DNA from 3 places in the Roseibium sp. ROS1 genome. Region 1 is predicted to be linked to each of the others. Evidence: predicted binding sites of a transcription regulator. Region 1 holds the regulator's gene; each other region holds the start of a gene.
The links. Region 1 encodes PhoB, which activates phosphate uptake and scavenging genes when phosphate is short. Its sites were predicted from a motif close to TGTCATNNANCTGTCAT; they were not measured.

Region 1 (9,829 bases):
CGTGAAAGACATCATCGAAGTCCGCATCGGCTACGATGGCATCGTCTTCGCTTCCCAGAAAGACGGCCCGGCTTTCAACGAATTCACCCAGGTTCAGTGGTTCAACGCTCTGTCCCCGAAAGTCCTGAAGGACGGTCAGATCGTCGACAACCCGTACACCAAGTGGTCCGAAGTTGACGCTTCCCTGCCGGACGCGGAAATCGCTGCTTTCATCCCGGGCACCAAGCACGGCACCCGTGAAGTGTTTGAAGAAAAAGTTCTGGCTGTTGGCTGTGAAGAATCCGGCGCTCTGAAAGCCATGATCGACGGCGGCATGTCCGAAGACGACGCTGAAGACGCCTGCATCGCAGTTCGCACGGACGGCAAGTCGGTCGACATCGACGGCGACTACACCGAGACCCTGGCTCGCATCGACTCCAACCCGAACGGCGTTGGCGTTTTTGGCCTGGCGTTCTACGAGAACAACACCGACAAACTCAAAGTGGCAACGATGGCCGGTATCGCTCCGTCCACCGAAACCATCGCCAAGGGTGAGTACCCGGTTTCCCGTCCGCTGTTCTTCTACATCAAGAAGGCACACATCGGCGTTATCCCGGGCCTGAAAGAATACGCTCAGTTCTTCGTTTCTGACGAAATCGCTGGCCCGGACGGCCCGCTGGCTCAGTATGGCCTGGTTTCCGATCCGGAGCTTGCAGCTACGCAGGCTTCTATCGAAGCCGAAGAAACGATGGGCAACTAAGCACATCTTTCCGGAAGGGCGGCTTCGGCCGCCCTTTCTTTCTTCTTTGCCGGTTGGGTCGCCCTATGTCACTTCCATACATTCTTATTGCGCTGCTGGTTCTGGCTGTCGCCGGATACATAGTCGGCCGCGGAAAAGCCTTAAGTTCTGCCGGAGGGGATGTGCGTGAGCTCCATTCCCTGCCTGGTTATTACGGCTGGAACGTCGTTGTTTCGATACTGGTTCCTGCCCTCCTGCTGCTCATTGCGTGGCTGATCTTCCAGCCCATCATTCTTGACAGTCAGGTTTCCTCCAAGATTTCCGAAGAGACCATTGCCGCAAGTTCGCTCGACCTCGTCATGAGCGACGTCGTACGTGTTGCCGAGGGTCTCGACCTTGCCGTTTCTCAGGGCGCCATGTCGGCCGACATGGCGTCTTCCATCCGCACCGATCTGACCGACGTGCGCAGCCGTCTCGGCGAGATAGGTGTCGCGCTCGGTTCAGAAGTGACCGCCGAAACGTTGCGGGCCGCGCAGACATACCGCAGCATCTCGGGTACAGGCCTGCTGTTGCGGACAATCGGCGTTCTGGCGGTCGGCCTGATCGGTTTCGCTGTCGGTGTTCTGCGCACCAACAAGGATTTCCGTGCCCGCAACGTCGTGGAAACGGTCGTCCGCTATATCCTGATTGCAGCAGCCTCGATCGCCATCCTGACAACTGTCGGCATCGTGCTGTCGCTGATCTTCAACACGGTCGAGTTCTTCCGGCTCTATCCGGCTGCTGATTTCTTCTTCGGCCTGACCTGGGCGCCGAGCTTCGGCGGTGGATCGGAGCTGGGGATCGTGCCGCTGATCTGGGCGACCATGTATATCTCCCTGATCGCACTTGCCGTTGCCGTACCGATCGGTCTGTTCGCTGCCATCTACCTGTCTGAGTATGCAACGCCGCACGTACGCGCCGTCGCCAAGCCGCTGCTTGAGATCCTGGCCGGTATTCCAACCATCGTTTACGGTCTCTTCGCGCTGCTCACAGTCGGCCCGCTTCTGATGAACGTCTTCGGCTCCGGCGGTGCGCTTGGCGTAAGCTGGATGTCCGGTGCTTCCTCGGTGTTCACCGCGGGCGCTGTCATGGGCATCATGCTGATCCCTTTCGTGAGCTCGCTTTCCGACGACATCATCAACGCTGTGCCGCAGGCCATGCGTGACGGATCGCTCGGACTTGGTGCCACCCATTCGGAAACCGTGAAGCAGGTCATTCTGCCGGCGGCCCTGCCGGGGATCGTCGGGGCTATCCTGCTGGCGGCCTCTCGCGCCATCGGTGAAACCATGATCGTTGTGCTGGGGGCCGGCGCTGCGGCCCGGCTCAGCATGAACCCGCTCGAAGCGATGACCACCGTAACCGCGAAGATCGTCAGCCAGCTCACCGGCGACGCCGACTTTGCCTCCCCGGAAGCCCTTGTCGCCTTCGCACTCGGCATGACCCTGTTCGTCGTGACCCTGGGGCTCAACATCGTCGCGCTCTACATCGTGCGCAAATATCGGGAGCAGTACGACTAATGACCGACACGACCCTTACGCCACCGTCGGGCAAGACCAGTGCTCCGACCCCGCACAAGACCACGTCGATCCTCGAACTCGATCCGCTGACCAGAAAGCGCAACGCCGCTGAAGCGCGCTTCAAGCTCTACGGCATCATTGCCATCGGCATCGGCCTGTTCTTCCTCGTTGCGCTGTTGTGGGCAATCCTTTCCAACGGCCTTGGCGCCTTCAGCCAGACGTTCCTGAAGGTGGATGTCCCGCTCAATCAGGAGCAGATTGCCGAAGCGGAAAAGTCGGTGGTCAAGACCTCCAAGTACCGGGCCATCATTGACGACGCCTTTGCCAAGGAACTTGCCGGTCTCAACATCACCACCGACATGTCGGCAAAGGACCTGCAGAAGCTGTTCTCCTCAGGGGCTGCCGCAACGGTTCGTGACTATGCACTTGCCAACCCGGACAAGATCGGCACGACGGTAACCTTCGAGCTGATCGCCTCATCCCGTGTCGACGGCTACCTGAAGGGCCGCGTCAAGCGCGAGGATCTTGCCGAAGACAAGAACCTGGATGCCGCACACCTGGATCTGGCTGACCAGATGCAGTCCGCCGGCATTCTGGAGAAGCGCTTCAACTGGGCCTTCATCACCGGAACCGATGCTTCCGACAGCCGTCCGGAGCAGGCCGGCATCGGGGCGTCCATGATCGGGTCGCTGTTCATGATGCTGGTGGTGCTGTTCCTGTCGCTGCCGATCGGCGTGGCCGCTTCCATCTACCTGGAAGAGTTCGCTCCGCAGAACAAGTTCACAGATCTGATCGAGGTGAATATCTCCAACCTGGCCGCCGTTCCGTCCATCGTGTTCGGTATTCTCGGTCTGGCGGTGTTCATCCAGTTCATGCATCTGCCGCAATCCGCACCGCTGGTCGGTGGCCTGGTGCTGACGCTGATGACACTTCCGACGATCATCATCTCCACCCGCGCCTCCTTGAAGGCCGTTCCGCCGAGCATCCGCGATGCGGCCCTTGGCATTGGCGCCTCCAAGATGCAGTCGATCTTCCACCATGTCCTGCCGCTGGCCATGCCGGGCATTCTGACCGGCACGATCATCGGTCTGGCACAGGCGCTTGGGGAAACCGCTCCGCTGCTCCTGATCGGGATGGTCGGTTTCATCGCCTCCAATTTCCCGGACGGTGTGGCTGCCGGTTTCTTCTCTCCGAACTCGGCCATGCCGGCCCAGATCTACGAGTGGGCGAAACGTGCTGACCCGGCCTTCTATGAACGCGCTTGGGGCGGGATCATCGTGCTGCTGGTCTTCCTCATGACCATGAACATTATCGCTATCATCCTGCGCCGCAGGTTTGAACGCCGCTGGTAAGGATTGCTCCGATGAACGAGATGCCGAATTTTGAACAGGCGAAAACCATGACCGACAGCAAAATTTCCGCGAACAAGGTGCAGGTCTATTATGGCGATACCCACGCCATCAAGGACGTGGACATCGAGATCCAGCCGCGGTCCGTGACTGCCTTCATCGGTCCCTCCGGATGTGGCAAGTCGACGTTCCTGCGGACGATCAACCGCATGAACGACACCATCGATATCTGCCGTGTGGAAGGGTCGATCAAGATCGACGGTGAGGACATCTACGATCCCAAGGTCGATCCCGTACAGCTGCGCGCCAAGGTTGGCATGGTTTTCCAGAAGCCGAACCCGTTTCCCAAGTCGATCTACGACAACATTGCGTACGGTCCGCGGATCCATGGTCTGGCCCGCAACAAGTCCGAGCTTGATGAAATCGTTGCCTCCAGCCTGCAGAAGGCCGGGCTTTGGGAAGAAGTCAAGAACCGTCTGGACGAGCCGGGCACCGGCATGTCGGGCGGTCAGCAGCAGCGTCTGTGCATTGCCCGTGCGATTGCCGTCAGCCCGGAAGTGATCCTGATGGACGAACCGTGCTCGGCGCTCGACCCCATCGCGACCGCGAAGGTGGAAGAGCTGATCGACGAACTGCGGGAAAACTTCACCATCGTGATCGTGACCCACTCGATGCAGCAGGCTGCCCGTGTGTCTCAGCGTACCGCGTTCTTCCACCTGGGTATTTTGGTTGAAGAAGGTCTGACGGAGGACATCTTTACCAATCCGAAGGACAAGCGTACGCAGGACTATATTACGGGCCGCTTCGGCTAAGCATTTTTTAGGTTTCTGAAGGGGACACAGGATGTCTGAACATACAGTCTCGGCTTACGATGACGAACTGACGGCCATGGCCGGCAAGGTTGCCGAAATGGGTGGTATTGCCGAAAAGGCTTTCGCCGATGCGGTGTCCGCGCTGGTGTCGCAGGATCTGGAGCTTGCCAAGGCGACGATCAAGGGCGATGTCCGTCTGGACAGCCTTTACAACGAACTTGAAGTGAAGCTGATCGAGCTGATCGTCCGCCGCCAGCCGATGGGGCAGGACCTGCGTGAAATCACTGCCGCAACGCGCATTGCCAATGACTTGGAGCGTGTTGGCGATCTTGCCAAGAACGTTGCCAAGCGCGTCATCGCCATCGACAGCGACTTGCAGTCCAAGAAGCTCGCGATCGGTGTGGAGCACATGACGGAACTCGCTCTTTCGCAGCTCAAGCAGGTGCTGGATGCCTACGCCCGCAAGGATGCGGAAGCCGCCCGCCGGGTTCAGGAAGCTGACGCCGAAGTCGACGCGATCTACACATCGATCTTCCGCGAGCTCCTGACCTACATGATGGAAGACCCGCGGGTCATTACCCAGTGCGTCCATCTCTTGTTCTGCGCAAAGAACATCGAGCGCATCGGCGATCACGCGACGAACATCGCCGAGAACGTCTACTACATGGTCACTGGCGAGCGTTTGCCGGAAGACCGGGCAAAGGTCGACGAAACAGGCGCGGTCTGACCCGCCGGTAATCGTCGGATTTGCAGAAGATCTTAACGGCCGGCGCTTCGGCGCCGGTTGCGGTAATTGGAGCGAGATGTATGCCGAAGGTGCTCATCGTTGAAGACGAAGAACCGCTCAGCCTTCTATTGAGATACAATTTGGAAGCGGAAGGGTACTCGGTCGAGTCCTGTGTCCGGGGTGACGAGGCGGAAATCCGCCTGCGGGAAAGCCTGCCGGATCTGTTGCTGCTCGACTGGATGCTGCCGGGCCTGTCCGGAATTGAACTGTGCCGCCGCCTGCGGGCGCGCGAAGACACCGAGCGCCTGCCGGTCATCATGCTGACGGCACGCGGTGAGGAAGCAGAGCGCATCCGCGGCCTGTCGACCGGTGCCGACGACTACGTGGTCAAGCCCTTCTCGGTACCGGAATTGATGGCCCGCGTGCGCGCCATCCTGCGCCGGGCAAGTCCGGAAGTGGTGTCCAGCATGTTGCGATCCGGCGATATCGAACTGGATCGCGAAACGCACCGCGTTCGCCGCAACACCAAGGAAATACACCTGGGGCCGACGGAATTCCGCCTGCTGGAATTCCTGATGACATCGCCTGGCCGTGTCTTCTCCCGCGAACAACTGCTGGATGGGGTCTGGGGTCACGATGTCTACGTGGACGAACGCACTGTCGATGTTCACGTCGGTCGCTTGCGCAAGGCTCTGAACAAGGGCAAGGCGAAGGATCCTATCCGTACCGTCCGTGGTGCCGGATACGCCTTCAATGACCAGTTCACCTCTGCCACTGCCTGAGCGCAACTTGCAGAATGGAATTAAGGAGCCCGCTTTCAAGCGGGCTTTTTGTTTCTCAGCGGTTATGTGCCTTTCGCGGAACAAGGTTCTCTTCTGCGACCACCCCATCAGATGTGTCGGTGTCGGGGCTGATCCTGCGGTCCCTGTCGTGGCGGAGCGGTCAAACAAGGTTTGATTTGATGGAACGGAAACGACATGGATCGGTGCCAAGAACAAGCCGTGGGAGGTCACTGGTCGGGGTCGGGCATCTGGTCAATGGAAGGCCCAAACAAAAAAAAGCCCGCCAGATGGCGGGCTTTCTCATGAATTGGTTAGGTGCGAGGCTATCAGCCTGCCTGAGCCATCGTCTTGCGATCGCGGCGGCGGTCGGCGACCGGCTGATACGCGATCTTGCAGTGATGAGCGCAGTAGGGGACGCCGGCATCGGACTGGCGGCCGCAGAAGTAGAAGTCGTCGGTCGCCGGGTCGCCAATCGGCCATTTGCAGGTCCGCTCGGTCAGCGTCAGGATGGTTGCGCGCTGCGAGATCGGAACGAGCTCTGCAATCGGCTCTACGCGCGGCTTGGCGGCCACCACTGGTGCAGGCGAGATGTCTGCTTTAAGGGCCGTCGCGCCGATCGACTGCGGATGTGACGTCGTCGGTTTCTTCGGCGCTGCACCCGTTGCAGGAGCTGCGGTGCGCGGCCGGCGCGGCTTGGCGCTTGAAGAGGTGGACTTGGCGCGGCCGGACAGGCCAAGGCGGTGCACCTTGCCGATCACGGCGTTACGGGTAACACCACCCAGTTCGCCTGCGATCTGGCTTGCGCTCAAGCCGTCGCCCCAAAGCTTTTTGAGAAGCTCAACTCGTTCGTTTGTCCAACTCATTGCCGCACCCTTTAGTTTGACCGTCCTGCGGCCATTAACCCCGTGTTAAGCATGCGCAAGCACGCTTAATGCTGGCAGATCTAGTGCCTCTTGGTGATTTGCCTCACGAGATCTCGTGTCTGATTGCTGAGAGGTTACAATAACGTTAATTTGTCAGGCAACCACTCGACCCAAACCAGTTGGGGATGAAACGACTTTTCCCCAATTATGGCGAGGTCATTGAGAATTTTATGAAATCCGCCCTCTGCGGCACATGAAATGTCTTGTGCGCCATTTCCATTGACAGTGCATGGTACCGGCAGTGTATAAGAAAGCCGCTGCGTGCCGCCTCATCGGGGCGGCACGTTGCGTTTTGGCCCTTCGGCATCTTTTCAAGGTGACGGCCCGGCGTCGGGGCGACGCAGGGACAGCAGGGGCGTTTAAAGGAGACAAACGAGGTTATGTCCGCGACTGCACTATTCGGAAATTACGCAAGATCGAACCTGTCTTTCGATCATGGGGAAGGCGTCTGGCTGGTTACCACCGATGGCCGACGATTCCTCGATTGCGGTTCCGGCATCGCGGTCAACGCACTCGGTCATGCCCATCCGCATTTGGTCAAGGCGTTGCAGGATCAGGCAGCCAAGCTGTGGCATACCTCCAACCTGCACCAGATCCCGGATGGCGAACGGCTGGCGCAGCGCCTGTGCGCGGAAACCTTTGCCGACAAGGTGCTGTTCGTGAATTCCGGCGCGGAAGCGATGGAAGCTGCCATCAAATGCGCGCGCCGTTATCATTATGACAACGGCAACCCCGAGCGGTTCCACATCGTGACCTTCGAAGGCGCTTTCCATGGCCGGACCATCGCGACCATCGCGGCTGGCGGCCAGGCGAAATATCTTGAGGGCTTCGGCCCGAAGGCTCCCGGTTTCGATCAGGTGCCGGCAGGAGACCTGGATGCGCTGAAAGATGCCATCGGTCCGCAAACGGCCGCAATCGCGATCGAGCCCGTGCAGGGCGAGGGCGGTATCCGCGAAATTCCGACCGATTTCCTGCGTGCGCTGCGCAAGATCTGTGATGACAACGGCATTCTGCTGATCTTCGACGAGATCCAGACCGGTGTCGGACGGACCGGCAAGCTGTTCGCTCACCAGTGGACGGGCGTGGAACCGGACCTGATGGCAATCGCCAAGGGTATCGGCGGCGGGTTCCCGATGGGCGCATGTCTTGCAACGGCAGAAACGGCAGCGGCGCTGTCCCCCGGGACCCACGGCACCACCTTTGGCGGCAATCCGCTGGCCATGGCAGTCGGCAATGCCGTTCTGGATGTCGTTCTGGAAGACGGGTTCCTGGAAGGTGTCCGTCAGAAGGGGCTCAGCTTCAAGCAGAAGCTGGCCGGACTGGTGGACGGCCATCCGGACGTTCTGGCCGAAGTGCGCGGCAACGGCCTGATGCTCGGTCTGAAATGCGTGGTGCCGGTGGCAGATTATGTGCTTGCAGCCCGTGAAGCCGGTCTGCTGGCAGTTCCTGCCGGCGATAACGTGGTGCGCATCATGCCGCCGCTGACCATGAGCGAAGAGGAAATTTCCATTGCTGTCGAGCGCCTGGAACAGGCTGCTGTCGCCATGGAAGCGAAATTGGCGGAAGGAGCGGCCTGATGACCGCAAACGGAACCTACCGGAACTTTCTGGATCTGACGGACTTCGAAGGCGACGAACTGCGCGCCATCCTGGACACCAGCCGGAAGATCAAGTCGAGCCGCAACGGTGTGCATCGCGGCCAGGGCCCTCTGGCCGGCAAAGTGCTGGCCATGATCTTCGAACAACCATCGACCCGTACGCGCATTTCCTTCGATGTCGGCATGCGCGAGCTTGGCGGCGAGACCTTGATGCTGACCGGTGCGGAAATGCAGCTCGGCCGCGGAGAGACAATCGCCGATACGGCGCAGGTTCTGTCGCGTTTCGTCGACGCGATCATGATCCGCATCCTCGATCACAACGACCTGCGTGAACTTGCAGAAAATGCGACAGTGCCGGTGATCAACGGCCTGACCAAGCTCTCGCATCCCTGTCAGATCATGGCGGATCTGTTGACCTTTGAAGAGCATCGCGGTTCGATCAAGGGCAAGAGCGTTGCCTGGACCGGTGACAGCAACAACGTGCTGGCTTCCTGGATTCATGCCGCGCCGCGCTTCGATTTCGAATTGCGCATCGCGACGCCGGGCGAACTGGCGCCGCCGATGGACCTGATTGAAACTGCTCGTGCCAAGGGTGGTTCCATTCAGGTCACGACGGACCCATATGAGGCAGTCAAGGGGACCGACTGTGTCGTGACCGACTGCTGGGTGTCCATGGGTGATGACGATGCGGAATCGCGTCACAACCTCCTCAGCGCCTATCAGGTCAATAAACGCCTGATGGCTGAGGCAAACCAGGACGCCCTGTTCATGCATTGCCTGCCGGCCCACCGGGGTGAGGAAGTCACCTCGGACGTCATGGACGGTCCCAACTCCGTTGTGTTTGACGAAGCCGAAAACCGGCTCCATGCCCAAAAGGGCATTCTGGCCTGGTGCTTCGGCGCAGCATAAGGCAAGCCAAGTGGCACTTAATCTTGATGAACTGGGCATTACGCCTGCAGGGCTGGACGCTGTCCGGCCCTTTGCCGTGGAAGGGCTCGACGTGCGCGGCCGTGCGGTCGCGCTTGGTCCTGTCCTGGAAAAAATTCTTGACCGGCATGCCTATCCGGAACCGGTCTCGCGCCTGCTGGCGGAAGCGATCGTTCTGACCAGCCTCTTGGGCACGTCGCTGAAATTCGACGGCCGCTTCACGCTGCAGACGCAGACGAAGGGGCCGGTGTCCATGCTGGTCGTCGACTTCAAGTCACCCGACGCAATCCGCGCCTGCGCAACCTTGGATGCTGCTGAAGTCGCAGCGCTGATGGCTGATGGCAAGGCAACGCAGGAGGCCCTTCTCGGGCACGGACATCTGGCGATGACCATCGACCAGGGAATGCACATGCAGCGCTACCAGGGACTGGTGGAGCT
Region 2 (9,829 bases), 800 kb from region 1:
AATGCTGATCTTGGTGTCGTGCTGGGTATTGCGGGTCTGGACCTCTTCTCGCATGAGGAAATCGAACAGATCTACAAGCTCGGCTCGTCCTACAGGCGTCTGCGCCAGCACCGGAACATGCATCTGGCGCTCAGGGACATCATCGACAGTTTCCTGTCGCATCCTGATGAAGAAACCTTGTCGGATCTTGCCGGGGTTTATCAGCTCTGCCTGCAGCAGGACGGTTGACCGGATTTCATCGGCAACCATCGTGGCGGTCATACGCCGGCTTCAAATGCCTCGACCAGCTCGAGGAACGCCTCGCCGTATTTTTCAAGTTTGGACTGCCCGACACCGGAAACGGCCAGCAGCGCATCTTCGGTCACCGGGCGCGCTGCGGATATCCCAGCCAGCGTCGCGTCTGTGAACACCACATAGGGAGGTACGCCCTGATCGCGGGCAATCTGGGTGCGCAGCCTGCGCAAGCGTTCGAACAGCAGCCTGTCTTCATGGTCCAGTTCATCGGCGATGGAGGCCGTACGTGAAGAACTCGTCCGTTTCAGGCCAGCCGCGCTCCGGTCCTTGCGCAAGGCGAGCTTCTCGTCACCGCGCAGAACGCTCCGCGCCTTTTCCGTCAGAACCAGAGCACCGAACTGGGCATGGTCGACATCGACGTAGCCTGCGGCGACAAGCTGACGGGCAATCGACTGCCAGGTCTTCTGCGGTACGTCCTGGCCAATTCCGAAAACCGACAGCGTGTCATGGCCGAAGCGGGTGCTTTTCTCGTTGGTCTTGCCCAGAAGCACATCTATGACATGCGCCGTGCCGAAACGTTGACCAGTACGATAGATCGCCGACATCAGCTTTTGGGCAGCTTCCGTGCCGTCCCAGGTCTCTACCGGGGACAGGCAGGTGTCGCAGTTGCCACAGGGTTTGGGGTAGGTCTCGCCGAAATGGGCCAGCAGCGCCTGGCGACGGCAACCGGCCGTTTCGCAGATGCCGAGAAGCGCATTCAGCTTGGCATTTTCCGCGCGCTTGACCTCTTCGGGCGCATCGCCCTCGGCAATCATGCGCCGGCGCTGCACCAGATCGGCCATGCCGTAAGCCATGAAGGCTTCGGAGGGAGCGCCGTCGCGGCCTGCACGGCCGGTTTCCTGGTAATAGGCCTCGACCGAAGAGGGCAGATCCAGATGCGCGACATAGCGCACATCCGGCTTGTCGATACCCATGCCGAAGGCAACCGTCGCCACCAGGCACAGCCCTTCTTCCAGCAGAAACGCATCCTGGTTGGCGGAGCGCTGTTCCGCGGGCAATCCGGCGTGATAGGGCAGGGCCCTGATGCCCTTAGAGGTCAGCCATTCGGCGATGTCCTCGACCTTTGCCCGCGACAGGCAATAGACGATGCCGCTCTCGCCGGAGTGCTTCTTCAGGAAATCCAGCAGCTGCTGGCGCTGGTTGGTGCGCTCGACAATCTCGTAGCGGATGTTGGGCCGGTCGAAGCTGGTGGAAAAGACGGCGGCGTCTTCCAGCTGCAGGCGGGCCAGAATGTCTTTTTGGGTGTGCGGGTCGGCAGTCGCGGTCAACGCCACACGCGGCACGCCCGGATAGCGGTCGCGCAGACAGGACAGCGACATGTACTCCGGACGGAAGTCATGTCCCCACTGGCTGACGCAATGCGCTTCATCGATGGCAAAAAGGGCAATCTGCAGCGTGTCCAGGAACTTGCGGAAGCTCTCGGTGCCCAGCCGCTCCGGTGTCACGTAGAGCAGGTCGATTTCACCGCGGCGCAGGGCACTGCGAATGCCGTCCTGTTCTTCAGGTGACAGCGTGGAATTGAGGGCCGCGGCCTGAACGCCAGCGGCGCGAAGCGCACCGACCTGGTCTTTCATCAGCGCGATCAGCGGCGAGACGACAATGCCGACCCCACGCCGGCACAGCGCCGGGATCTGGTAACAGAGCGACTTGCCTGCGCCGGTGGGAAACAGAACGACAGCGTCGTTGCCGTCCACAAGCGTTTCGATCACCGCCTGCTGCTTGCCCCTGAAGCTGCTGTAGCCGAAAACCTTCTGCAGAACCGCAAGCGGCTTCGGCTCCGGACGCACGGTCGGAGCAACGGCATGCTGCACTGGAATGACTTCCTCCGCGGCAACAGCGGGCGAAACGGGCATGGGTGAGACAGGTCCTTTGATTCTCCCGCACAATGTCTTATTCGCGGAAGAAGGGCAATGAAGGCGGAACCGCGCCTGTGGATGACGTGCAGGCCCTGGTCAGAGCATCAAAAAATCAGATGCTTAGGAGACGCGTGGAGGCGGTGCGTTGGCACCTAGAACTCGGCGTCCGGATCCGTCGCCAGCGTTTCGGCGCAGTGAATGCGCATCTGTTCAGTAAGATCGCCAAGGTCGCCTTCAAGTTTTTCCGGCCGGATCGGCTTGCCGAAATGCACGTTAAACTTGGCATGTTCCTTGTTGAGCAATTCGTTGAAGACCGTCATGTCGCGCAATTCGGTCGACACTCTTGCAAGGAAATAGAACAGGCCGGAATTGCGCCCGCCCATGTGCATGGGAATGATCGGGGCCTTGTTCTTGCGTGCCAGCGCCAGGGCTGACGTCATCCAGGGCCGTTCTGTCAGCTTGCCGTCGTGCCAATAGGCCAGGCGCCCGGAGGGAAACAGCACCACCACCCGCTCCTTGGCAAAGGCGGAGGAGGCGAGCTTGATCGTTTCCTTGGATTTTTCGCGGGTCTTGAAGTCAGCACGCCATTCGACTGGAATGATCATGTCGGCAAGGCGCGGGTTGATGCGGATGGCATCGCGGTTGGCAAAGATCGCTAGATCGTTCCGGCGGGACTTGATCGCATCATAAAGGACGATGCCGTCGGCAATGCCGGTCGGGTGGTTGGACACCAGAACGACGGGGCCTTCCTGCGGAACCCGTTCAAGGCCAAGCGTGGTGACGTCAAGCGACAGCAATCCGCTCAAATGGGCAAAAACCTCCAGCGCTTCCATCTGCGCAATGGTGTCGGCCATTTCGACGGCGGACTTGTAGCGAAGGATCTTGTGAGCGAAGGGTCTGATGAAGGGCCACCACGGGCTGGCCATCACCAGCTTGCCCCGTTCGGCAATCAGAAGGTCGACGATATGCTGCTCAGAAATCTGCCTCTGTGCCGCGGCCTGACGGCGCGTCGGCAAGGTGTCTGTCGTCTGGTCGGTCGTCCGCACAATGCACCTCTGCCCACGAGATTACTGCCTCACTCCGATGCATCGTTAACGAAATCAGCCTCTTGGTGCAAATGATCGTTGTACGAATTTCAGGATCGGAATCCGCCCACCGGCGGCTCAGCTCCATAGGGAACTGGTGAAAATTGCCAGCGATGTCAAGAAGGAGGCTGCCCAGGCAAGCGAGCGCGGCGAGGCGCGGTCGGCCCAGTAGCAGCCGATATAAATGATCCTCAGTAACACGAAAAGCACGGCGAGCCTGTCGATCCAGTGCGGGTCGCCGCCCTGGTTGAGGCCAACGAAAACGGCAACCGCAAACAGGGGAAATGCCTCGAAGCCATTCGCCTGTGCCCCCTGTGCGCGGGCGCGGAAACCGTCTCGCCAATAGTCCGGGTCACGTGGGCGGGCGTTGTCGAAGGACTTGTCCAGTTTTGCCGGAAAGACGGAAAGCAGCGGCAGGATGGCGGCGGCAAGGACACACCAGAAGGCGACGGGCATGTGGGCTCCTCAGGAACGTGTTGCAGGTCTTGCGCGCGAATACCCCGAATGAGGTTGCAGCGGGGCACCGGGCTGCACGCGAGCGTTTGTGCGCATATCTATCAGGCTCGAGGAAGATATCCTCATGATTTTCGATGTTGCCCCGGGTTTGTCATAAAGTCTTCCCGTCCCGGCGCTAGGGGGAGGCCGCCCATGGCGTGATTGGCATGGGCTGCAGCCGCGAAGGAATGCCCCTTGTCGAAAACAACTGTTCTGTTCGTCTGTCCGGACAACAGCCTGCTGTCGCCCCTGGCCGAAGCCTATCTGAATTTTCGGGCAGGTGGTCTGATGCGGGCGTTCTCCGCAGGTGTGGCTCCTTCCCAGGAACTGAGCCGGCATGTGCGCCGGATACTGTCGGCACGGGGAATTGATGCCAAAGGGCTTGCGCCCAAGCCGATCGACATTTTCCTGATGCCGCATGCTGAAATTCCCGACAGGGTCGTCTATCTCGCTGACCAGGCGCCGGTGGCCCTGCCGCCCCAGTGGAAGACCACGACATCGAGCCATTGGTGGAACATTGCCGCAAAACCGCCTTTTCCGGATGGTTTTGGTGCCTGCGCCACTTATTTCGAGAAGATTGCGGAGGCGATCGACAGGCTTGTGGAGCCGCCAAAAACAGCAGGCAAGGCCGTCTCGAACCGGGTTGCCTGAGCGATCAGAAAACGGTCGATTCTCAGGATTTTGGATTTTCGACAAATTGTGGGCTAAGAGTTGCTCCCATATTGGGACGAAGGTGAGGGATTGATTCGTCATGATGCGCGCGGGAAAGTTTGTTTTGATCGTCGGCCTGGTGGTCCTGGCAGCTGGTTGCCAGAGATTGTCCGGAGGCCGGAATTATGCCGAACCGCTGCCGGCGACCCCGACTACACCCGTAGGCTCGGGACAGCTTGCACCGCTTGATCCCAACGCGCCGGCCGGCGGTCTCAACGATCCGTCGGCTCAGCCGACCGACCTGGCCAGCAACCCGGTTGCAGCGCCTGCCGATGCCAAGGAAGTTGGCCGGACAGACCTTCTGGGTGGCTGGAAAATCACCTCCGCTGGCGACAACTGCATGGCCTTCATGACGCTGACAACATGGTCCGGCGGCTACCGTGCAAATACCAGAGGTTGTGCTTCGCCTGTACTGTCCGGGATCTCTGCATGGGACCTGAGCGGCAATCAGGTGGTTCTGAAGGACGGCACCGGCCTGATCGTTGCACAGCTTTACTCCAGCGCTTCCGGCCAGTTCAACGGTCAGACCTCTACCGGATCGCCGATCTCGCTGTACCGTTAAGGCCCCTCCGTATTTATGCTGGACAGCTCGCGCTATAGGTGTATATTTGCATAGCTACCGGAAAGGCTGTGCAAATGTCAAAATATGAACCACTGCGGGAACACTTGGCACGACTGGAAGATGTTGTCTGGGCGGCCAAGCTGAACGAAGTCGAAGATATCATAGGCTCGTCGCTGCCCAAGAGCGCCCGGGAACACCGGACATGGTGGGCAAATTCCGGCGGCAGCCTCGTTCACCAGAACGCCTGGCTTGATGCCGGCTGGCGGGTAGAGCGAACCGATCTCATGCGCGATGTCATCGTCTTCCGCCGGTTGCGCATCGGCGGAACCGTGGCCGGGGTGTCCGCCCGTATGGATCGGACCGCCAAGAATCCTCAGAAAACTGCAGAAAAGCGGCTCACCAAGGAAATGGCGGCCCTTCGTCAGCCTGCAACCGTGACGTTGCGCTCCGAATGGACCACGCTTGGCGATGTCCAGCGCACGCCCTGTTCCAATTCCATCATTCCGCAGGAAGGCGGCGTTGTGCGCTTCGCGGCCATGGAAGGCGACGAAGTCGTCACTGCCATCGTCGCAACCTTGTCGGTTCACAAGGCCTATCGCAGCCTGCGCATGGCGATGAAGGGTCTGGACGACGATACCGGCAGCCGCGTCGGCACGGAGCTGTTCAAGAAGGCCGGTTTCGATGCCGCCGCACCAATCGAATGCGATGTGGTCAAGTCCGGCAATGCCTGGCTGCTGACCGACGGTCGTGGCCGCAAGGCCAATCTGGACGACCAGTCCGAGTGTTATCTGGTTGCCCAGCTGCTCTATCTTCAGGAAGTTCAGAACGGTCGAAAGACAGCCCTTTACCTGCGCTAAGCGTTGTCTGAGTGCTTTTTGCGCTCAGCCGGGCACAGGCATGATGGCCGGGTCCAGTCAGGCCGAGCCGTTTGGGCGTTCATGATTGCGTTCCTCCCGCACAGGACCCCTCCCTGTGCCCTGCGCCCGTAACCCTCCCACCGGTTGCGGGCGCTGTTTGTTCAGAGGGCGTGCTGCCTTCCTGTTTCGAGTTCCTCAAGGTTTGGCCTGTGCTTCTCTGCCCCTATTCAGTGAATTGCGAACCGGACTGCTGGGTGCAGTGTTCCGTTAAGGTGGGCAGTTATGGCGGCGCCGGAAGGAGCGTCATCGCTGGATCAGTCGCATACCTTCCGCTGAGAGCACGCCTTCGATGAAGGATGTCTTGCCGGAATTGTATGTTTCCCAGTCGGGGGTCGAACCGGCCTTGAGGGCAAGGTCCCGTTTCAAGGCGGCATAGCGCCCAGCAAGGCTGGCATCGCCGCGCAAGGCGTCGCGAAATTGGCGCCGCTGATCAGGTGAGGGGCAATCGGATGCACACAGACACAGCCGATGCGCGATAATCAGCTCTTGATTTTCCCTCTCGTTCGGCCGGGGGCCTGGCCCGGCTGGCCGGGTCATTTGCACTTCGTCTTCCCGAAAGCGGGTGCCGAGATCATGGTAGCCATACAGCAGGAGGTCGTTGCTGAGTGCAGCCGGTGAAAATCCGGGAGCCAGCGTTACATCGATATGAAGTTTGGGTTTGGCAATCAGCCCAGGGACGGCCGTGGACCCGACATGGTCCAGGCGCAGGGCCCTTGCTCCCAGGAGATGTCCGAGGTCGTCGATCAGCAGGTCAGACTGGCGAAACCAGTCCGGATTATGTGGGAGCAACGGAATGGACATGAGGTCTGAAATCCTTAAATTTCAAACGGTTGAAAAACAAATCCGTAAGAATGTGTGATCGTATGCAACCATATCATGACTTGCATCTGCGACGTTTTGACCTTATTCCGCCGTGCAAATAGATACGTCCAAGACCCCATGAATTCTCATGGAGGGAGCAGCACCCTTGAAGATGGAACTGCCGGTCAACCGCGCCCTGAGCGCCCGCTACGACGCGCTCATCGCGTCGGGTGAGATCAAGGAAGACCCCGTGCAACGGGAGGCGGTGCGCCAGCTCGATCTCCTGAACACCCGTCTTGCCGAAACCCGCCTGGCCTCCAAGAAAAGTTCACTTGGCTGGCTGTTCGCCAACAAGAAGAACCAGCTCTGGGCCTCCGTACAGGGGCTGTACATGTGGGGCGGTGTCGGGCGCGGCAAGACGATGCTGATGGACCTCTTTTACGAGGTCACGGTCATCCGCCGCAAAAGGCGTGTGCATTTCCATGAATTCATGACCGATGTGCACGAGCGCATTCATGCCCACCGCCAGGCGCACAAGCGCGGCGAGGTCAAGGGTGACGATCCGATCCCGCCCGTGGCGAGCCAGATTGCCGAAGAAACGCGGCTGCTGCTGTTTGATGAGTTCTCGGTGACCGACATTGCCGATGCGATGATCCTCGGCCGCCTGTTCACCCAGCTTTTCGAGCGCGGCGTCATCGTTGTCGCCACGTCCAACGTCGAGCCGTCTCTCCTCTACAAGGACGGGCTCAACCGCCAGCTGTTCCTGCCCTTCATCAAGATGCTGACCTCCAAGGTGGAAGTGCTGCATCTGGACAGTCCGACGGATTACCGGCTGGAGAAGCTTGCTGGTGCGCCGGTCTATGTCACGCCTCTGGGCGAGAGTGCAAACGCCCAGATGGATGAGCTCTTTGCCAAGCTGACGCACGGCATGACACCGCATTCCGAAGAGCTGGAGAACAAGGGCCGCAAGATCGCCGTTCCCTGTGTCGCGGCCGGAGCGGCCAGGTTCACCTTCGACGACCTGTGCATGCAGCCGTTGGGGGCGAGTGATTATCTGCGCATCGCTCATGCCTTCGGCACGGTGTTTCTGGACAACGTGCCCGTGCTGTCCAAGGCGCGGCGCAACGAAGCCAAGCGCTTCATCAATCTGATCGATACGCTTTACGATAACGGCATCAAGCTGGTGGTATCGGCTGAGGCCGAGCCGCAGGATCTTTACGTCGGCGAGGACGGCACGGAAGCCTTTGAATTCGACCGGACAGCCTCCCGGTTGATCGAGATGCGGTCCGAGGCGTACCTTGCGGGAGAAAGACGACAAGTACACGCATAGGTATGCATTCCCTATAGGTGAATTATGCAGACGGGAAGATCTGAGAAAATTTGTCCGGCATCGCGCAATATTCTTTTGGCGAGGTTGCGCGGGCGGATCAAAGGGAGTAGTGCCATCCTCAGTCATCAGAGGATGGCATGGAGTTCCATCTTACGTAAAGGGAAACTTTCGAAATGGCGCGGAACAAGATTGCCTTGATCGGCTCTGGTCAGATCGGCGGCACGCTCGCACATCTGGCAGGTTTGAAGGAACTGGGAGACATCGTGCTCTTCGACATCGCGGAAGGTGTTCCGCAGGGTAAGGCGCTCGACCTGGCCGAGTCCTCCCCGGTCGATGGCTTCGATGCCAAAATGGCGGGTGCCAACAGCTACGAAGCCATCGAAGGCTCGGACGTTGTCATCGTTACCGCCGGTGTTCCGCGTAAACCCGGCATGAGCCGCGACGACCTTCTGGAAATCAACCTGAAGGTTATGGAGCAGGTTGGCGCCGGCATCGCAAAGTATGCCCCGAACGCATTCGTCATCTGCATCACCAACCCGCTCGACGCGATGGTCTGGGCCCTGCAGAAGTTCTCCGGTCTGCCGAAGAACAAGGTCGTCGGCATGGCAGGCGTACTGGATAGCGCCCGTTTCCGTTACTTCCTGGCAGACGAGTTCAACGTCTCCATCGAAGATGTGACCGCATTCGTTCTCGGCGGCCACGGCGACACCATGGTGCCGCTGACCCGCTATTCCACCGTTGCCGGCATCCCGCTCACCGACCTGGTCAAGATGGGCTGGTGCACTGCCGAGCGTCTGGAAGAAATCGTCCAGCGCACCCGTGACGGCGGCGCGGAGATCGTCGGCCTTCTGAAGACCGGCTCCGCTTTCTACGCTCCGGCGGCTTCCGCCATCGCAATGGCAGAAAGCTACCTGAAGGACAAGAAGCGCGTTCTGCCGTGTGCTGCTGCTCTCGACGGCCAGTACGGCCTGAAGGACACCTATGTGGGCGTTCCGGTCGTGATCGGCGCCGATGGCGTCGAGCGCATCATCGAGATCGACCTGCAGGGCGACGAAAAGGCCAACTTCGACAAGTCTGTCGCTTCCGTCGACGGTCTGGTCGAGGCCTGCAAGAAAATTCAGCCGGCGCTCGCCTGAACCGGGCCCGCCTAAGGGAATTTGCGGCCGTTCTTCCTGCCGGGAAGAACGGTCCTCCGACAACGGGGGAAACACATGAACATTCATGAATACCAGGCCAAGGCCGTTCTGAAGGAATACGGTGCACCGGTGGCCGAAGGCGTTGCCATCTTCTCCGCCGACGAAGCCGAAGCAGCCGCCAAGAGCCTTCCGGGCCCGCTCTGGGTCGTGAAGTCGCAGATCCACGCTGGTGGCCGCGGCAAGGGCAAGTTCAAGGAACTGTCCGCTGATGCCAAGGGCGGTGTCCGTCTGGCTTTCTCGCTGGACGAAGTCACGTCCAACGCCAAGGAAATGCTTGGCAACACGCTGGTCACCAAACAGACCGGTGCCGCTGGCAAGGTGGTCAACCGTCTCTACATCGAAGACGGCGCCGACATCGAGCGTGAGCTTTACCTCTCCATTCTGGTCGACCGGACCGTTGGCCGCCCGGCTTTCGTTGTCTCCACCGAAGGTGGCATGGACATTGAAGCGGTGGCCGAAGAAACCCCCGAAAAGATCGTCACCCTGCCGATCGATCCGGAAACCGGTGTGACCGAAGCCGATGCCGCCAAGCTGTGCGACGCGCTGGAACTGACCGGTGCGGCACGCGAAGACGGCATGAAG
Region 3 (9,829 bases), on a different contig from region 1:
GGGCTGCCTGGAGCGGAGCTCCCAAATACCTGGAAGAAGTCATTTGCGATCCGGCGCATTCGCTGATCGACCAGAGCCGCAACGCGCTGTCCTGCAAGACATCGGTCAATGCCGACGGGTTCGGCGTTGCCTGGTACGGCGACCGGGACACCCCTTGTGTCTACAAGGACGTCCGGCCCGCCTGGTCGGATCCAAACCTGTTGCAGATCTCCAAGCACATCCGGTCTCGCCACTTCCTGGCACATGTGCGCGCCTCAACCGGAACGGCGACCACGCGGGACAACTGCCATCCTTTCACGTTCCAGCGCTGGACCTTCATGCATAACGGTCAGGTCGGCGGCTACGACAAGGTGAAGCGTCGCCTCGACAACATGATCCCGGACGACCTTTACCGCGACCGCATCGGCGGCACCGACAGCGAAAGCCTGTTTCTGGTCGCGCTCGCCTATGGACTCAATCTGCACCCGCGCGCGGCGATGGCGAGAGCTGTGTTCGAAGCAGAAGCCCTGTCCAAATACGCCGGAACGACGCCGCACATGCGTTTTGCTGCCGGCTGGTCGGATGGTGAAACGCTCTATGCCGCCCGCTATGCTTCGGACAACCTGGCGCCGACGCTCTATTACCGGGTGTATGACGACGGTGTGATGGTGGTGTCCGAACCGCTGGATGAAGCCCGCGGATGCTGGATGGAAGTGCCTCAGGGCCAGATGATCGAGGTCAGGGACGGCAAGGTGAACCAGGTTGCCTTCCTGAGTGATGAACAGCTCGCTGACGCCTGATTTTCCGGACTGACCTGCCAGGACTGACCTGCCAGAACTGAATTGTCAGATGAGGCTGGACGGCAGCCTCAGTGGCAGAAATCGCCAACGGCTTGACCTCAGACTGGCGTTTCGATCCAGTGCCAGGCGATATCGATTTCATCCCGGTCGAAGTGCTTTTCCTGAATTCCGACCATCCGTGCAAACGTGGCGTCGATCGCAACGAGGGCGGCAAGCAACTTGCTGTCCGTCACGATGGCGATCTTGTTGAGATGCTGCATGTTGGCAAGCACCCACCGGATGTCTGCCTTGGCGGCCTCGAAGGAAACGCCGACATGATCGCCAAGGACGACCAGAACGCTGATCTTGCCCTGATCTTCAATCATCTCCTCGGCCTTGGCGATCAGGTTCTTTTCCTGATCAATATCGATTTTTCCGGAAATCTCGACACCGAGAACGGCACCCTGGCTGCGGGGCAGAATGGTGTACATGCTGGTTCCTCCGGCAGTGACTGGACGGCACAACCAGAAGGGTAAACCCAAACACGAAAAATAAGAACCTGCCTGATCTTTTTTGCTGACCGCCCGGCAAGGCACCAGGTACCCTTGAGCGGCAAAGTCACTGGTGCAATCAGGCGATTTCCCGTCCGGCGCCCGTCATCATGGTGCGGGTCAGCTCGTCGACTTCGTCCCGCAACTGGCGCGTGAGAGCACTGCAATCGGTGCGATCACGGCCGTAACCCAGGTTGAACTCATAAAATGAAGGCGCTTGCCTTGGCATCAGAACGTGCTGAAGCATGGTCTCCAGCTTGTCGAACGCCTTGGCAAGTCGTGCTTCGACGGTTCGTGCCGCTGCATACTCATCCCAGAGGGAGGTTAGCTCCCCAGCCACGTCACCCGGCAGCGGCTCACACAAGGTCAGGAAGTCCCGCCTCTCGCGTTCCTGACGGTCGTCACCCGGCGACTGGAGTGGAGCGGGGACATCTCCGGAGATGGCTTCGCCCAGGTCATGCACAAGCGTCAGCTTCAGGAGTTTGAGCATGTCGATTTCTTTCAGCTCTGGTTCGAACAACAGAACCATCAAGGCCAGTCGCCAGCTATGTTCGGCAGTGCTCTCCGGCCTGCCGCCGGATGTCGATCCCGAGCGAAGCGTGTCCTTCAGCTGCTCTGCAGCCTGAAGGAAGTCCAGCAGGCCCGTCAGTCTGGTGTGGGAAATTTCAGGAAGATCGAGGGAAGGGGGCGTCTTTGTCATGGCGGCCAGATTATTGCGGGCCACCGCGCCAGACGAGTTACCGCATAATTTATGCGGCATCCTGTTCTTCACGGACCAGCCGCGCAAACCGTCCGTCTGACAGCGGCAGGCGCGAAATCCGGATGATGCTCTCCGGGATGGTCATTTCCGGGAAATCGACGTGTTCCGTTCGGTAGACAATGTCCGGAGCATCCGGCTCGAACCAGCCATAGTCGGTCAGTCTGTGCTCCGTTGCCCGGATGCCTTCGGACGCAAAACGCCATAGGGGCCGGTTCAGAAACTCGTTCACCGGTGCGCGCCATTCGCAGGCACGCGGTACGGACATGGCCAGCAGCCTGTGTGTGAGGTCGCAGACCAGATGCACGGGAATCGCGGACCGGGAGACAAGATCAAGCAGGGCCTTGTCGGCGGCGCTCTCCGGACGTGCCCTCAGCAGACGGGTGATCTTCGCCCTGTCGCTGTCGTCCGGCTGCGACTTGCCGCTCTCCCAGCGCGATATCCTCGTCTGCGAGACGCCAAGTTCATGCGCCAGAGCTTCCTGCTTGACCCGGTTCAGTACGCGCCAGCGCCGCAGCGACGGTCCAAGACTGCTTTCAAGAACGGCGGTTTCTGTTTGCATGGTGCAAGTGTAACGCGTCCCGGGAATTTTGTGCAGCGGGAAAAGAAGGCACGGCTCACCTGAGCAGGTGTCCGCGCCACCTGTGGGATCAGCGGTACTTCTCGATGAACGCGTCGATCGACAACTTGCGAAAATCGGGCAGCCGCTGCTTCAGCTCTTCATGGGACCAGTCCCACCAGGAGATATCGATCAGCGCCTGTTCCTGTTGTCCGGTGAATCGCCGTTTGATTTCCCTGGCGGCCACACCGCCAACAACGGTGTAAGGGGCGACATCCTTGGAGACGACTGCCCCGGCTGCAACAATAGCTCCGGTGCCGATCGAGACGCCGGCAAGCACCGTGACATTGTGGCCGATCCACACATCATGGCCAATGGTGACCCAGTCGTCCTTGCGCCACTGGAAGAAATCCGCGTCGTCCTCGCCAAGGTCATAGGCAGCAGCGCGGTAGGTGAAGTGGTGCTGGGAGGCGCGCCAGGTTGCGTGGTTTCCCGGATTGATGCGGACGCGACGGGCGATTGAACAGAACTTGCCGATGGTCGACCAGACGACATCGCCTTCCTGCACGATATAGGAATAGTCCCCCATGCTGCTTTCGCGCATTTCCGTGCGTGCGCCAACCTCGGTCCAGATGCCGAGATCACAATTCAGCACCCTGGCCTCCGGATGAATGTTCGGGGCTTCGGTGAGGGAAGGCTTCTGGGTCGGGGCGGACATGGATGCTCCATATAGCGTTGGAAGGAGTGCGGAAACGGTTTGTAGCCGTGTTGCTGGCACCGGTCGTGACGCTTTGATGACACTGGCGTGACTTCCGTTACTTTTTTTGCATGCATCCACAGCGGTGAAAACGGCATTTGGCGGGTAGAAGCCTTGTATTTGAGCACTGATTTCCGAGTTAATTTCAGCCAGGCATATGTGACGCCGAGGGGGCCCGGAAAGCGCTGAGAGCGCAGCGGAATTCCCGCCGGAGATGGTTGTTCTGCCGATGCTTCAGGCAGGGATGTCATTGATTTGTCATAAAATTTTGGGCTCCCCGACAAAGGAATGTCATTTTTCTGTAATGGTCCGGTGGCTCTTGTCGCGCAGCACGACGAACACAACGGACAGGGCTGGCGCGTGATTCAATTTCAGGAAGTCACCAAGACCTTCGGGTCTCGGACCGCGGTCAACAAAGTAAGTTTTAATATCGAAAGACCGCAGATGGTCGGGATCATCGGTCGGTCCGGTGCCGGCAAGTCAACCTTGCTGCGCATGATCAACCGGCTGACCCCCGCCAGCGCCGGACAGATCCTGTTCGATGGCCGGGACATTCTCAGCCTGAAAGGCGGCATGATGCGCCGCTGGCAGCGCGACTGCGCCATGGTGTTCCAGCAGTTCAACCTGGTGCCGCGCCTGGATGTTGTCACCAACGTCATGTTGGGGCGCCTCAACGGTCACGGCACCTTGAAGAGCCTCTTCAACATCTTCAGCCAGGAAGACGTCAATTCGGCGCTTGGTGCGCTCGACAGACTGGGCATTGCCCAGGAAGCCACCAAGCGGGCCGAGGAACTGTCCGGTGGTCAGCAGCAGCGTGTTGCGATTGCCCGCGCTCTTATGCAGGACCCGCACATGATCCTGGCGGACGAGCCGATTGCCTCGCTCGATCCGATGAATGCCAAGATCGTCATGGATGCGCTGCGTGAAATTCACGAGCGCGACAACAAGATCGTCATCTGCAACCTGCACACGCTCGACACTGCCCGGACCTATTGCGACCGGGTGATTGGCATGCGCGACGGTTTCCTCGTGTTCGACGGGGCGCCGGAAGCGCTGACCACGGCTGTCGCACGCGAAATCTACGGTGCCGATGAGAGCTTTAACGAGGCGGCGACATCCACCGCCATCGATGCCGGCCAGTCCGGTTCCAGAGAATCCGCCGGTGCGATGACCCCGGCGGCAGCAGCGGTCTGATCCGGCTGCGCACCCGCTTAACGTCATCAAAATTGAGAACTCTCGGGGAGTGTCCCAAATGAAACTCGTTGCTAAAGTTGCTGCGCTTGCTGCCGTCAGCATGATCGCTCTGAACGCTTCTGTTGCCGGTGCAGCGGAAATCACGGAATTCCGTATCGGCCTGCTCGGCGGCGAAAATGCTTCCGACCGTCTGCGTGCCAACGAATGCCTGCGCGAAAAGACCGAGGAACTGCTCGGCGTTCCGACAAAGCTGTTTGCTCCGGCAGACTACAACGGCGTTATCGAAGGCCTGCTCGGCGGTAACCTCGACATGGCCTGGCTCGGTGCTTCCGGCTACGCAAAAGTCTTCCTGACCGACCCGGAAGCCGTTGAGCCGGTTCTGGTCAAGGTCAACAACGACGGCAGCTACGGCTACTACTCCATCGGTTTTGCCCGCGTCGACAGCGAGATCAACTCCCTGGAAGACATGAAGGGCAAGACCTTCGGCTTCGGCGACCCGAACTCCACGTCCGGTTACCTGATCCCGTCCATCGAAATCCCGAAACTCGGCTACTCCATGAAGCCGGGTGAGTATTTCTCCGACGTCGTCTTCACCGGTGGTCACGAGCAGACCATCGTTGCCGTATTCAACGGCGACATTGCCGGCGGTGTGACCTGGGCTGACGGTCTTGGCGAATGGGAAGACGGCTACAATTCCGGCGCTCTGCGCAAGGCAACCGATGCGGGTCTGGTCGACATGACCGAGATCAAGGAAATCTGGCGTTCGCCGGTGATCCCGGAAGGCCCGGTTGTCCTGTCCAAGAAGCTGCCGGACGACATCAAGGCAAAGATGACCGAGTTGATGGCCAACCTCGTCAAGGAAGACAAGGAATGTGGTTACGGCGTGATGGCCGGTGAAGCACGCGGCTTCGAACCGATCACCCATGCGGCTTACGAATCCATCGTCGCTGCCCGTAAGGCAAAGAGCGAGTAATCGGAATTTCCGATCTCCGCGCGGGCCGGTCTCCGGCCCGCGTTTTCTCAAGTATCGGCCAGCGGAATCGACTTTCCGCAAGAAGTGGCTCCACAGGGCCAGGATCACCAGGTTTCGAAGGATTGATCCAGCTAAGCCACCCCGCTTCGGATGAAGTGAGCATCAAGTAAAGGTCCCAAACAATGGCTGTTGCCGCACTCGAGCAGGAAATCCTGTCCATGCGCAAACGCCGCCAGCTCTATTCATTGATAGGGTTGCTGCTGGTCGTAGCGGTTCTGGTCTCCGGTTATTCGAAATCCAATTCGATGAATTCCGGCGGATTTATTCAGGGTCTTTCCAAATTCTTCGACTATCCGGGCGAGATCGTCGTTGAAGCCTTTGAAGCCGGCCCGGCCTTTTTCTCGCTGATGCTGCAGTTCGTTCCGGCCATGCTGGAAACCTTGAACATTGCCGCGGTTGCGACCCTTCTGGGCGGCGCGATGGCGGTGGTGCTGGCGATGGCCTCCACACGCAATGTCGACAGCTGGGGACCGTTGATCCCGGTAGTCCGCCGCATCATGGACATCACACGTGCCTTTCCCGAATTGATCATTGCGCTGTTCCTGATCTTCGTGCTCGGCTCTAGCCCCGTACCAGCCATGATCGCCGTTGCGTTTCATACCGCAGGTGCGCTCGGCAAACTCTTTTCCGAAGTGAACGAGAACATCGACCGCAAGCCCATCGAGGGCCTGTCGGCCTGTGGGGCCAGCTGGCTGCAACGCATCCGGTTTGCGGTGCTGCCCCAGGTGGCGCCGAACTATCTCAGCTATTTCCTACTGCGCCTTGAAATCAATGTGCGTGCTTCTGCCATTCTCGGCTTCGTTGGCGCTGGCGGCATCGGCCAGGAACTTCGCCGCACGATCGGCTGGGGCAAGGGTGCAGGCGATGAAACCGCCGCTATCTTCGTCCTTCTGTTCATAACCATCATGGCCATCGACCAACTGTCGTCCTATCTGCGCGGCAAGCTGGTCGGGTCCGGCCGGGCGCATTGAGGGGAAATCTCATGACCGTCGATACGCTCGAAACACCCGTCACCCAGGCTCTGGTCTGGAACCAGGTCCGCCGGCGCGCATGGCTCACTGTCGTCGTGCCGCTCGCGATCTTCACCTACCTCGTTTACACGTGGTTCGCCTTCGGGGTGCCGGAACTGCTCTCTCGTGCCCAGCCGGAACGGGCGGTGATTCTGGCAACGGATAGCGTCGCCTACAAAGTTCACGTCACAAAGAGCTTCCGGGACAACGAGTTCGAAGTTGCGATCGAAGGCGAGCGCACCGCTACCTACGACAACGCCAAGGTGCCTGACTGGGTGCAGCTCAGCGGCGAAAATGGTGTAGTTGACCTCGGCGATGGCTACAAGGTCGAGATCGATGGCAGGACAGCCCTGTTCACCATCCCGGGCTATGGCGTGGTGGAGGGCACCGCGACTGCCGATGGTGTCGAAACGGTTCTGCCGGCAGGGCCGGCACCGGACTGGATCAAGATCGACCCGCGCAAGCTCGATGTGCGCCCGACCCTTGATCGGCGCCTTCAGGTCACCAAGACGAAGATCGAGGTTCACAACTATTTCGGCGGTTGGGAGAACTTCTGGTTTCCGTTCCGCTCACCACTTTACGGCATGTCCTTCAGCCAGCTTTATGCGTTGGCGTTGAGCTCGGACCGAATGGATCCGGAAACGTCGAACATCTGGTTCATCGTGAACGAGTTTCTGGAAAACCCTGACTGGCAGCACGGCAAGGTTCTTACCGCCTTGTTCGAAACCATCATGATGGCCGTTCTCGGCACTCTCACGGCCGCATTCTTCGGATTGCCGCTGGCGTTTCTTGCAGCTCGCAACTTCACGCCGTCGAAGCTGCTTCGGTTCGGAACACGCCGCCTCTTCGACTTCCTGCGTGGCATCGACATGCTGATCTGGTCGCTGATCTTCATTCGCGCCTTCGGTCTCGGGCCGCTGACAGGAGCTCTGGCAATAGCCTTCACCGATACCGGTTCGCTCGGCAAACTGTTTTCCGAAGCGCTGGAGAACATCGACAACAAGCAGGTCGAGGGCGTGAGGGCGACCGGCGCCAATCAGATCCAGCGGTATCGCTACGGTGTGATCCCGCAGATCCTGCCGGTCTTCGTGTCCCAGGTCCTCTACTACCTGGAATCGAACACCAGGTCAGCCACGGTCATCGGTGCTCTCGGGGCAGGGGGGATCGGTCTCTTGCTGGTCGAAACCATGAAGACCTCGCGCGATTGGGAAAACACCAGCTACATCATCATCCTGACAATCATTGTCGTGATCCTGATGGATCAGACCTCAGGTTGGCTGCGCCGGAAGCTGATTGAAGGCAAATAGGTCCGTCTGACCTGAAAGTGATAAACCCGGCGCGGTAACGGCACCGGGTTTATCTTGATAACTGCAGGTACCCCCTTTTTGCCGCATTTATGTCGCGCTAGCGTGTCAGCGTTCGGAAATTGCTTCGAAGCTGCGGAGGGGGCTGTGCGCCAGGGCATGCGAAATCATCTTGTGAATGTTGCGTTCGGAACCGGTCTGTCCATGATGGCCATGGCAGGATCGGCCTTTGCGATCGAAAGCTGTGTTGCATCCCTGAAGAAACAGGCTGTTGCCGCAGGCGTCCGACCGGACATTGCCGAGCGCATGCTGTCAGGTGCAACTTTTGACGAAAAGGTCATCCGGTTCTCGACGTCCCAGCCCGAGCACAAGACCGAAATCTGGGATTACATGGCCTTTCTGGTCGACGCGCAGCGGATCCAGGACGGCAAGGCAAATCTGAAAAAACACAACAGCACACTCACCTCCATCGAAAAGCGGTACGGTGTCGACCGGCACGTGGTTCTGGCGGTCTGGGGCATCGAGAGTGACTACGGCAACTTCCGCGGCGATTTCTACACCCCACATGCTTTGGCCAATCTGGTTTGCGCCGGCAAACGGCGTCAGAAATACTTCCAGGGCGAACTGATCAAGACCATGCAGATTGCTTCACGAGGGGATGTACCGGCCAAAGACTTCGTCGGCTCCTGGGCAGGGGCTTTCGGGCAAACCCAGTTCATGCCAAGCACCTACAACAGTCTCGCGGTCGACTTTGACGGTGACGGCCGCAAGGATCTGGTGAATTCCGTCCCCGATGCCCTGGCTTCAACGGCTAACTTTCTGAAAAATGCCGGATGGAGCAACAGCCGGCCCTGGGGATACGAGGTCAAGGCACCGAAGAGTTACAGTGGGCCGTCGGGTCTGAAGAACTATTCCTCCCTGTCGACCTGGGCCAAAAGAGGCTTCAGCAAAATCGACGGCGGCGCTCTTTCCGGCAATCTGGATGCAGCGCTGATCCAGCCGGCAGGAGCGGGTGGCCCGTCCTTCCTGGTGACCCGCAACTTCCGGGCTCTGCGTTCCTACAATGCATCAACGTCCTATGGTCTGGCGATCGCCCTTTTGTCGGAACTCGTATCAGGCGGCGATCCGTTCAAGACACCCTGGCCGACGGACAACCCCGGTCTTTCCCGTGCTCAGCGTGTGGAGCTGCAGAAGCTTCTCAACCGCAACGGCTTCAACGTCGGTGAACCGGACGGGAAGGTCGGCCCGGCCACACGTGAAGGCATCCGCAAGGCCGAGGCACGCCACGGCCTCCCGGTAACAGGACGTCCGTCCTGGAATGTGTACTCGGTGCTGGGGGGGAAATAGCCCACGGGCAATCGGCTGAAATAGGGTGAACCTGCTTGACAGGTGCCGCTCAGGAAGCGTTCTGGGGAATGGAAAGCGGCACACTGCAATGGAGGCAGCTTCTGTTCCGGCCCGTTTTCTTGGCCTGGTACATGGCCTCGTCCGCGGTCCTGAGAAGCTCATATTCGAGGTCCGGGCCGTTCGCCTGAACCGAGACCCCGACACTTGCGCCGACTGTCCTGTCCACCGCCCCTTTGATCGGGATCGGCAGGTTGATGTCGTAAACGATCCTGTCTGCCAAGGCAGATAGACTGTCCGCGTCAGTGCGCCGTGTCGACAGGATCAGGAATTCGTCGCCGCCCATCCGGATGATCGTCTCATCTTGTTGCAGCAAATCCGACAACCGTTCCGCCACTGCCTTGATGACCTGATCTCCGACCGAATGGCCATGGTGATCGTTGACGGTCTTGAACCGGTCCAGATCGATCAGAATGGCGGCAACCTTGACGCCGGGGCCCACGCTGAGCCGGGTCGTTTCGAAGAATTTCGACATCATGCGCCGATTGCCGACACCTGTCAG

Region 2: ACYQ6M_RS22130 (arsenate-mycothiol transferase ArsC) is a predicted target of PhoB. The motif match lies at 3,841-3,857, and genes of this name have one in related genera.
Region 3: phnC (phosphonate ABC transporter ATP-binding protein) is a predicted target of PhoB. The motif match lies at 3,628-3,644, and genes of this name have one in related genera.

The regions. Positions count from the first base shown of each region.
Region 1 covers NZ_BAAGIG010000003.1:491,684-501,512, reverse strand. The annotation lists gene ACYQ6M_RS18440 (substrate-binding domain-containing protein) at 1-739, shown strand, start outside; gene pstC (phosphate ABC transporter permease subunit PstC) at 805-2,274, shown strand; gene pstA (phosphate ABC transporter permease PstA) at 2,274-3,626, shown strand; gene pstB (phosphate ABC transporter ATP-binding protein PstB) at 3,674-4,435, shown strand; gene phoU (phosphate signaling complex protein PhoU) at 4,467-5,162, shown strand; gene phoB (phosphate regulon transcriptional regulator PhoB) at 5,243-5,944, shown strand; gene ACYQ6M_RS18410 (GcrA family cell cycle regulator) at 6,271-6,807, opposite strand; gene ACYQ6M_RS18405 (acetylornithine transaminase) at 7,248-8,444, shown strand; gene argF (ornithine carbamoyltransferase) at 8,444-9,373, shown strand; gene ACYQ6M_RS18395 (Hsp33 family molecular chaperone) at 9,384-9,829, shown strand, end outside.
Region 2 covers NZ_BAAGIG010000003.1:1,293,154-1,302,982, reverse strand. The annotation lists gene ACYQ6M_RS22150 (hypothetical protein) at 1-228, shown strand, start outside; gene recQ (DNA helicase RecQ) at 258-2,147, opposite strand; gene ACYQ6M_RS22140 (GNAT family N-acetyltransferase) at 2,303-3,196, opposite strand; gene ACYQ6M_RS22135 (MAPEG family protein) at 3,314-3,691, opposite strand; gene ACYQ6M_RS22130 (arsenate-mycothiol transferase ArsC) at 3,926-4,381, shown strand; gene ACYQ6M_RS22125 (protease inhibitor Inh/omp19 family protein) at 4,482-5,003, shown strand; gene ACYQ6M_RS22120 (DUF7662 domain-containing protein) at 5,078-5,860, shown strand; gene ACYQ6M_RS22115 (GrpB family protein) at 6,164-6,721, opposite strand; gene zapE (cell division protein ZapE) at 6,894-8,051, shown strand; gene mdh (malate dehydrogenase) at 8,225-9,187, shown strand; gene sucC (ADP-forming succinate--CoA ligase subunit beta) at 9,263-9,829, shown strand, end outside.
Region 3 covers NZ_BAAGIG010000002.1:464,430-474,258, forward strand. The annotation lists gene ACYQ6M_RS10335 (class II glutamine amidotransferase) at 1-779, shown strand, start outside; gene ACYQ6M_RS10340 (SpoIIAA family protein) at 878-1,249, opposite strand; gene ACYQ6M_RS10345 (HD domain-containing protein) at 1,389-2,009, opposite strand; gene ACYQ6M_RS10350 (helix-turn-helix domain-containing protein) at 2,059-2,628, opposite strand; gene ACYQ6M_RS10355 (DapH/DapD/GlmU-related protein) at 2,717-3,343, opposite strand; gene phnC (phosphonate ABC transporter ATP-binding protein) at 3,743-4,576, shown strand; gene phnD (phosphonate ABC transporter substrate-binding protein) at 4,635-5,549, shown strand; gene phnE (phosphonate ABC transporter, permease protein PhnE) at 5,732-6,580, shown strand; gene phnE (phosphonate ABC transporter, permease protein PhnE) at 6,592-7,926, shown strand; gene ACYQ6M_RS10380 (lytic murein transglycosylase) at 8,083-9,270, shown strand; gene ACYQ6M_RS10385 (diguanylate cyclase domain-containing protein) at 9,320-9,829, opposite strand, start outside.